DNA from 2 places in the Streptomyces purpurogeneiscleroticus genome. Region 1 is predicted to be linked to the other one. Evidence: predicted binding sites of a transcription regulator. Region 1 holds the regulator's gene; the other holds the start of a gene.
The links. Region 1 encodes HspR, which represses chaperone genes until heat shock. Its sites were predicted from a motif close to TTGAGNNNNNNNNNCTCAA; they were not measured.
Positions count from the first base shown of each region.

Region 2: lon (endopeptidase La) is a predicted target of HspR. The motif match lies at 1,722-1,740, and genes of this name have one in related genera.

Region 1 covers NZ_NHSG01000398.1:21,664-25,870, reverse strand. The annotation lists gene grpE (nucleotide exchange factor GrpE) at 1-303, shown strand, start outside; gene dnaJ (molecular chaperone DnaJ) at 343-1,521, shown strand; gene CCS38_RS29370 (heat shock protein transcriptional repressor HspR) at 1,524-1,982, shown strand; gene CCS38_RS29365 (hypothetical protein) at 2,003-2,407, opposite strand; gene CCS38_RS29360 (pyridoxamine 5'-phosphate oxidase family protein) at 2,710-3,114, opposite strand; gene clpB (ATP-dependent chaperone ClpB) at 3,324-4,207, shown strand, end outside.
Region 2 covers NZ_NHSG01000048.1:1,551-5,757, forward strand. The annotation lists gene lon (endopeptidase La) at 1-1,699, opposite strand, end outside; gene CCS38_RS01385 (spermidine synthase family protein) at 1,901-2,596, shown strand; gene CCS38_RS01390 (response regulator transcription factor) at 2,742-3,482, shown strand; gene CCS38_RS01395 (HAMP domain-containing sensor histidine kinase) at 3,479-4,207, shown strand, end outside.

The sequences.
Region 1 (4,207 bases):
CTGGTCGGCGGCTTCAAGTCGGTCGGCGAGTCGGTGGAGACGGTTGTGGCCAAGCTCGGCCTGCAGCAGTTCGGCAAGGAGGGCGAGCCCTTCGACCCGATGATCCACGAGGCGCTCATGCACTCGTACGCACCGGACGTCACGGAAACGACGTGCGTTGCGATCCTGCAGCCGGGGTATCGGATCGGCGAGCGAACGATTCGCCCCGCGCGGGTCGCCGTTGCCGAGCCCCAGCCGGGGGCCCAGGGCGCCAAGTCCGAGGAGAAGTCGGACGAGGAGAGCGGTGGCCCGGACGAGGGCTGACGTGAGAAGCAGGACAGTACGGGAGGAGGGACGTCGGGGATGAGCACCAAGGACTTCGTCGAGAAGGACTATTACAAGGTCCTCGGCGTCCCGAAGGACGCCACCGACGCCGAGATCAAGAAGGCGTACCGCAAGCTCGCCCGGGAGAACCACCCGGACGCGAACAAGGGCGACGTCAAGGCCGAGGAGCGCTTCAAGGAGATTTCCGAGGCGAACGACGTCCTGGGCGACCCCAAGCGCCGCAAGGAGTACGACGACGCGCGGGCGCTGTTCGGCAACGGCGGCTTCCGGGCCGGTCCCGGCGGCGCCGGCGCCGGCAGCTTCAACTTCGACCTGGGTGACCTCTTCGGGGGCGCCCAGGGCGGAGCGGGCGCCGGCGGCTTCGGCGGCGGCCTCGGGGACGTCTTCGGCGGCCTGTTCAACAGGGGCGGCGGCGCGGGTACGCGTACGCAGCCCCGCCGCGGCCAGGACATCGAGTCCGAGGTGACGCTCAGCTTCACCGAGGCGGTGGACGGGGCCACGGTCCCGCTGCGGATGTCCAGCCCGTCGCCCTGCAAGGCGTGTTCGGGCACCGGCGACAAGAACGGCACCCCGCGGGTCTGCCCGACCTGCGTGGGTACAGGCCAGGTCAGCCGGGGCGCGGGCGGCGGCTTCTCGCTCACCGACCCGTGCGCCGACTGCAAGGGCCGCGGCCTGATCGCCGAGGACCCCTGTGACGTGTGCAAGGGCAGCGGACGTGCGACGAGTTCGCGCACGATGCAGGTGCGCATCCCCGCGGGTGTCTCGGACGGGCAGCGGATCCGGCTGCGCGGCAAGGGCGCTCCGGGCGAGCGCGGCGGGCCCAACGGCGACCTGTACGTCGTCGTGCACGTCGACGCGCATCCGGTGTTCGGCCGCAAGGGCGACAACCTCACCGTCACCGTGCCGGTCACCTTCCCGGAGGCCGCGCTCGGCGGCGAGGTGAAGGTCCCGACCCTGGGCGGACCGCCGGTCACCCTGAAGGTCCCGGCCGGGACGCCGAACGGCCGGACGATGCGGGCCCGCGGCAAGGGCGCGGCGCGCAAGGACGGCACCCGGGGCGACCTCCTGGTCACCATCGAGGTGGTCGTGCCCAAGGACCTCGGCGACAAGGCGCGTGAGGCGCTGGAGGCGTACCGCGAAGCGACCGCGGGTGAGGACCCGCGATCGAAGCTCTACCAGGCCGCGAAGGGAGCTTGATGATGGACAGCCGGGGCGGGCGGCGCAGTCGTAACCCCTATGAACTGACCGACGAGTCGCCGGTGTACGTCATCTCCGTCGCGGCTCAGCTCTCCGGGCTGCACCCGCAGACGCTGCGCCAGTACGACCGGCTCGGCCTGGTCTCACCGGACCGTACGGCCGGGCGCGGTCGGCGCTACTCCGCCCGCGACATCGAGCTGCTCCGCCAGGTGCAGCAGCTGTCGCAGAACGAGGGCATCAATCTCGCGGGCATCAAGCGCATCATCGAACTGGAGAACCAGGTCGCGGCGCTCCAGCAGCGGGTCGCCGAGCTGCAGAGCGCGGTGGAGGGCGCCGCCGCCGCGATCCAGCAGCGGGAGGCGGCGGTGCATGCCAGCTACCGCCGGGACCTGGTGCCGTATCAGGACGTGCAGCAGACCAGCGCGCTGGTCGTGTGGCGCCCGAAGCGGACGTCCGAGTAACGGCGGTAACCGTTGCTTTCTCAGCAGCCGTTGTACCCGGCTGTCGGCATCGACAGCCGGCGGTGCACATGGGACTTCATCGCCGCGGTGTAGACCGGCTCGGCGAGGTCGGCGGTCTCCAGCCGGACGCCGGCCGCGGCGCACCGGGCGGTGAAATCCTCGGCGGAGTCGACGGCGTTCTCCAGGGCGCGGCGGTTCGGTACGACGAAGACATCGACCAGGCCCGCCTCCACGTCCTGCCACAGGGCGCAGTGGTCGGCACGCAGGTGGTGCAGGCTCAGCCGCCAGGTGAGGCGGTAGTCGCGGTCCGCGGCCCACTGCGAGCACATCTCGTGCTGGCGGCGGTCGTCGACCAGGAACGGATCGTCGTCCAGCTCGGACAGCGGCATCAAGCACGCGATCGCCGTCACTCGCACCGCATTCATCGTGCCCCCCGGGACCTGACGATTGTGGGGGTGACGATACCTCTGTGGGCGGAGCGGGGCGGTGACGCGGTACCGGGCGGCGAGGCATAGCCGCAGGCGTGGCAGATCTTCCATCCGTCCTGGTTGACGGCGAGCCGGCCGCCGCAGCGCGGGCAGGATTCGGCGTGGGGACGCGGATCAGGAGGCGGAGACGCGATTCCGTACGCCCTGCTGGTGTGCGTTACTGACCTCATTCGGCCTCCAGCTGACGTATTTGGTCCGGAACGGACCACATCCTGGGCCGACCGGGTCACCCACCGACGTCATGCCCGCCCGAGCATCCTCGTCACCCGGATCTCGATGACCACACGCTCGGGGTTGGGCCGCGGCGTCCGCTCGTACCGCACCGCGTACCGCTCCACCGCGTCCCGCACGCTCTCCGCGTCCGTACGGACCGTCGCCAGCCCCTCCAGCGTCGCCCACCGCCGCCCCTGCATCTGGCACACCGCGACGCGCGCGCCGCCGTCGCCCGCCGCCAGGACGTTGCGGACCTTGGTGCCGCCCTTGCTCGTGATGACGCGGGCCAGCCCCTGCTCGTGGTCGTACGTCACCCCCACCGGCACGACGTGCGGGCTCCCGTCCGGGCGCAGGGTCGTCAGGGTGCACACGTGCCGCTCCCGCCAGAAGGCGAGGTACTCGGGATCGGGATTCCGCAGGTCTTGAGCCATGCCCGCACCTTACGGGGCCCCGGGCGGCCCACTCCTAAGGAGTGGGGGGCCGGCCAGCGGGCACCCCAAGGGGCGGTGGACGGGTGCGAGGGGTCGGCGTTTTGGGCTTGAGTGGAATAGACTCAACTTATCGCACGTTGAGCTAGGCAGGATCGGCCCCCGAGGGCCATGTACATGCAGGCCAGAGGTACGAGGAGGAGCGCGAGCACGTGGACGCCGAGCTGACCAACAAGAGCCGGGAGGCGCTGAGCGCCGCCAATGAGCGGGCCGTGACCGCGGGGCACGCGGACATGACCGCTGCCCATCTGCTGCTCGCGCTTCTCGCCGGGCAGTCCGACGAAAACGCGAACATCATCGATCTGCTGGCCGCCGTCGGCGCGGACGCCGCGGCGCTGCGCTCCGGGGCCGAGCGGCGGATCGCCGCGCTGCCCAGCATCCAGGGCTCGACCGTCGCCCCGCCGCAGCCCGACCGCGAGCTGCTCGCCGTCATAGCGGACGCGTCGCAGCGCGCCAAGGAGCTGGGTGACGACTACATCTCCACCGAGCACCTGCTCATCGGCATCGCCGCGAAGGGCGGGGCCACCGGCCAGCTGCTGGACCAGCAGGGCGCCTCGGCCAAGAAGCTGCTGGACGCTTTCGAGAAGAGCAGGGGAGGACGGCGGGTGACCACCCCCGACCCCGAGGGCACGTACAAGGCGCTGGAGAAGTTCGGTACGGACTTCACCGCGGCCGCGCGCGAGGGCAAGCTGGACCCGGTGATCGGCCGGGACCAGGAGATCCGCCGCGTCGTGCAGGTGCTCTCGCGGCGTACGAAGAACAACCCCGTGCTGATCGGTGAGCCCGGCGTCGGCAAGACCGCCGTCGTGGAAGGGCTGGCCCAGCGCATCGTCAAGGGCGACGTGCCCGAGTCGCTGCGCGACAAGCGGCTGGTCGCGCTGGACCTCGGCGCGATGGTCGCGGGCGCGAAGTACCGCGGTGAGTTCGAGGAGCGGCTGAAGACCGTCCTGGCGGAGATCAAGTCCAGCGACGGCCAGATCATCACCTTCATCGACGAGCTGCACACGGTCGTCGGCGCGGGCGCCGGCGGGGACTC
Region 2 (4,207 bases), on a different contig from region 1:
GCACGCCCGCCTCGCGGGTGTACTCGCCGGCCAGCTTGCGCAGCGCGGCGTCCTCGATCACGACCTCGCCGCTCTCCAGACCGGCCTTCTCCAGCTGGCGCGGGAGCAGGTGGTCGCGGGCGATGGTGACCTTCTCGTCCTCGGTGTAGCCGTCGAGGCGGACCAGGTCCATACGGTCCAGGAGGGGCTCCGGGATCGCTTCCAGGACGTTGGCCGTGGCGAGGAAGACCACGTCGGAGAGGTCGAGCTCGACCTCCAGGTAGTGGTCGCGGAAGGTGTGGTTCTGGGCCGGGTCGAGCACTTCGAGGAGCGCCGCGGCCGGGTCGCCGCGGAAGTCCGAGCCGACCTTGTCGATCTCGTCGAGGAGGATGACCGGGTTCATGGAGCCCGCCTCCTTGATGGCGCGGACGATGCGGCCCGGCAGCGCGCCGACGTACGTACGCCGGTGGCCGCGGATCTCCGCCTCGTCCCGGACGCCGCCGAGCGCGACGCGGACGAACTTGCGGCCCATGGCGCGCGCGACGGACTCACCGAGCGAGGTCTTGCCGACGCCGGGCGGGCCGGTCAGGGCCAGCACGGCACCGCCCGCCCGTCGCCCACCACCACCCTTGCCGGAATCGCTGCGCGATGCCCCTTCTGATGGCCCGCCGACCAGGCCGAGGCCGCGGTCGGCGCGGCGCTTGCGCACCGCCAGGTACTCGGTGATCCGCTCCTTCACGTCGTCCAGGCCCGCGTGGTCCGCGTCCAGGACGGCGCGGGCGCCCTTGATGTCGTACGCGTCCTCCGTGCGCTCCGTCCACGGCAGCTCCAGGACGGTGTCCAGCCAGGTGCGGATCCAGGAGCCCTCGGGGCTCTGGTCGCTGGACCGCTCCAGCTTGTCGACCTCCTTCAGGGCGGCCTTCCGGACCTCCTCGGGCAGGTCGGCGGCCTCGACGCGGGCGCGGTAGTCGTCGCTCTCGTCGTCCGTGTCGCCGTTCAGCTCCGACAGCTCCTTGCGGACCGCCTCCAGCTGGCGCCGCAGCAGGAACTCGCGCTGCTGCTTGTCGACGCCCTCCTGGACGTCCTTGGCGATGGACTCGGCGACGTCCTGCTCGGCGAGGTGGTCGCGGAGCGCCTCGGTGGCGTCCTTCAGCCGGGCCACCGGGTCGGTGGTCTCCAGCAGCCGGACCTTCTGCTCGGTGGTCAGGAAGGGGCTGTACCCGGAGTTGTCGGCGAGCTGGCCGACGTCCTCGATCTGCTGGATACGGTCCACGACCTGCCAGGCGCCACGCTTGCGCAGCCAGCTGGTGGCGAGCGCCTTGTACTCCTTGACGAGCTCGGTGACGTGGCCGGGCACGGGGTCGGGGACGGTCTCCTCGACCGTGGTGCCCTCCACCCAGAGGGCCGCGCCGGGACCGGTCGTCCCGGAGCCGATCTTCACGCGCCCCAGGCCGCGGATCAGCGCGCCCGGGTCGCCGTCGGACAGCCGGCCGACCTGCTCGACCTTGCCGAGCGTGCCGACGCCGGCGTACGTGCCGTCGATGCGTGGAACGAGCAGCACCCGTGGCTTGTTACCGGGTGAGGCGGCGGCCTGCGCGGCCTCCACCGCGGCGCGTACATCCGCATCGGACAGGTCCAGCGGCACCACCATGCCCGGCAGGACGACCTCGTCGTCGAGGGGCAGCACGGGCAGGGTGAGCGGTGTGGACGTCGAAGCCATGATCTCCCCTTCGGCAGGCAAGTTGAGCTGTACTCACTCAATGGTCGTGAGCCGGTGGATGTTCCCCGGGCCTTGTTCGCTGTGAGCGATCAGATGCGGAGGGGAGGCGGGAGGGCCCGAAAGGGTCGCGCGGGCAGGTCGTACGGGCTCATAAAGTGGGGGCCGTCCGGCATTCATCCCGACTCCGGAGGCCCCGCACCCATGTCAGCCCCGTTCGCCACCGACGAGATGCCCGTCACACTGGAGCGCCGGGACGGGCCGTACGGCGAGGTCGTGCTGCGGCGGCGGGGACCGCACTTCGAGATCATCGCCAACGGGTGCTTCCTGATGGACACCTCCGACGGACGGTCGGAGCGGCTGCTGATCGACGCCGCGCTCGCGGCGCTGCCGGGTGACCGCGCGCGGCCCTCCGTACTGATCGGCGGACTGGGCGTCGGCTTCTCCCTGGCGCGCGCCGCCGCGGAGCCGCGCTGGGGCCGGATCGCGGTCGTCGAGCGCGAGGGCGCGGTCATCGACTGGCACCGCGAGGGGCCGCTGGAGGCCGTGTCGGGCCCGGCACTGGCCGATCCGCGCACGGAGATCGTCCAGGCCGATCTGGTGGCGTACGTACGGGAGGGTGCGGGCACGGGGACCTACGACGCGCTCTGCCTGGACATCGACAACGGGCCGGACTGGACCGTCACCGAGGACAACGGCGGCCTGTACTCCCCCGCCGGGCTCGCGGCCTGCCGGGACCGGCTGACGCCGGGCGGGGTGCTGGCCGTCTGGTCGGCGCAGCCCTCCCCCGCGTTCGAGGATGCGCTCCGGAATGCCGGGTTCAACGAGGTTCGCACCGAAGAGATCCCCGTTGTCCAAGGCGTCCCCGACGTGGTCCACCTCGCCGGGAAACGCGCGTAGCCGCGGGTCACATCGTGCCTTTACGCTGCTGCCCAGCAGTATGCGACCACTCAGTACAGCCAGTCAGCACAGCAGTACAGCAAGTCAGTACGTCAGCACAGCAAGTCAGAACGCGACCACGCACGGGGAAATTCAGGGGCGGGCGATGGACCAGACTCAGACCACCCACGGCGCCGCGGCGGCGGCCACGCCCGGCGCCCAGCGGCGGGTGCTCGTCGTCGAGGACGACCCGACGATCGTGGACGCCATCGCGGCCCGGCTGCGCGCCGAGGGCTTCCAGGTACAGACCGCCGTCGACGGCCCGTCGGCCGTGGACACCGCCGAGGCGTGGCAGCCCGACCTGCTCGTCCTCGACATCATGCTGCCCGGCTTCGACGGCCTGGAGGTGTGCCGCCGGGTGCAGGCCCAGCGGCCGGTCCCGGTGATGATGCTCACCGCGCGGGACGACGAGACGGACATGCTGGTCGGCCTCGGCGTCGGCGCCGACGACTACATGACCAAACCGTTCTCCATGCGGGAGCTGGCGGCCCGGGTGCACGTCCTGCTGCGCCGCGTCGAGCGGGCCGCGCTCGCCGCGCACACCCCGCGCAGCGGCATCCTGCGCCTGGGTGAACTGGAGATCGACCACGCGCAGCGGCGGGTCCGGGTGCGCGGCGCCGACGTGCACCTCACCCCCACCGAGTTCGACCTGCTGGTCTGCCTCGCCAACACCCCGCGCGCCGTCCTCTCCCGTGAGCAGCTGCTCGCCGAGGTCTGGGACTGGGCGGACGCCTCCGGCACCCGTACGGTCGACAGCCACATCAAGGCGCTGCGCCGGAAGATCGGCGCCGAGCGGATCCGTACGGTGCACGGCGTCGGTTACGCGCTGGAGACCCCGCCGGCATGAAGTCGCCCCGGCCTCTGGCACGCGAGCTCTGGCAGCGGGCCTGGGAGGCGATGCGCCCGCTCGATCCGTACCGGTCGGTCAAGGCGGCGCTCGGCGCGCTGGTCACCGTTTCGGTGATCATCACGACCCTGCTGGTCCTCGTCGCGTTCCACTCGGCGACGGAGCTGCGGGTCATCACGGTCTTCTCGATCATCGCCTCGCTGCTGATCACCCAGTTCGTCGCGCAGGGGCTGACGGCCCCGCTGGACGAGATGACGGACGTGACGCGGGCGATGGCCGCCGGGGACTACACCCGGCGGGTGCAGGGCAGCCGCCGCGACGAGTTCGGCGAGCTGGCCGACGCGTTCAACACGATGGCCGCCGACCTGGAAGCGGTGGACACCCACCGCAAGGAGCTGGTCGCCAACGTCTCGCACGAGCTGCGCACGCCGATCGCCGCGCTGCGCGCCGTGCTGGAGAACGTCGTCGACGGTGTCTCCGAGGCCGATCCGGAGACGATGCGCACCGCGCTGAGCCAGACCGAGCGGCTCGGCCGCCTGGTCGAGCACCTGCTGGACCTCTCCCGGCTGGACAACGGGGTCATCCCGCTGCACGCCCGCCGCTTCGAGGTCTGGCCGTACCTCTCGGGGGTGCTGAAGGAGGCCAACATGAGCCGCAGCGCCTCCACGCTGGCCGTCGGGTCCAGCCATCACAGCCGTACGGACGTCCACCTCCACCTGGACGTC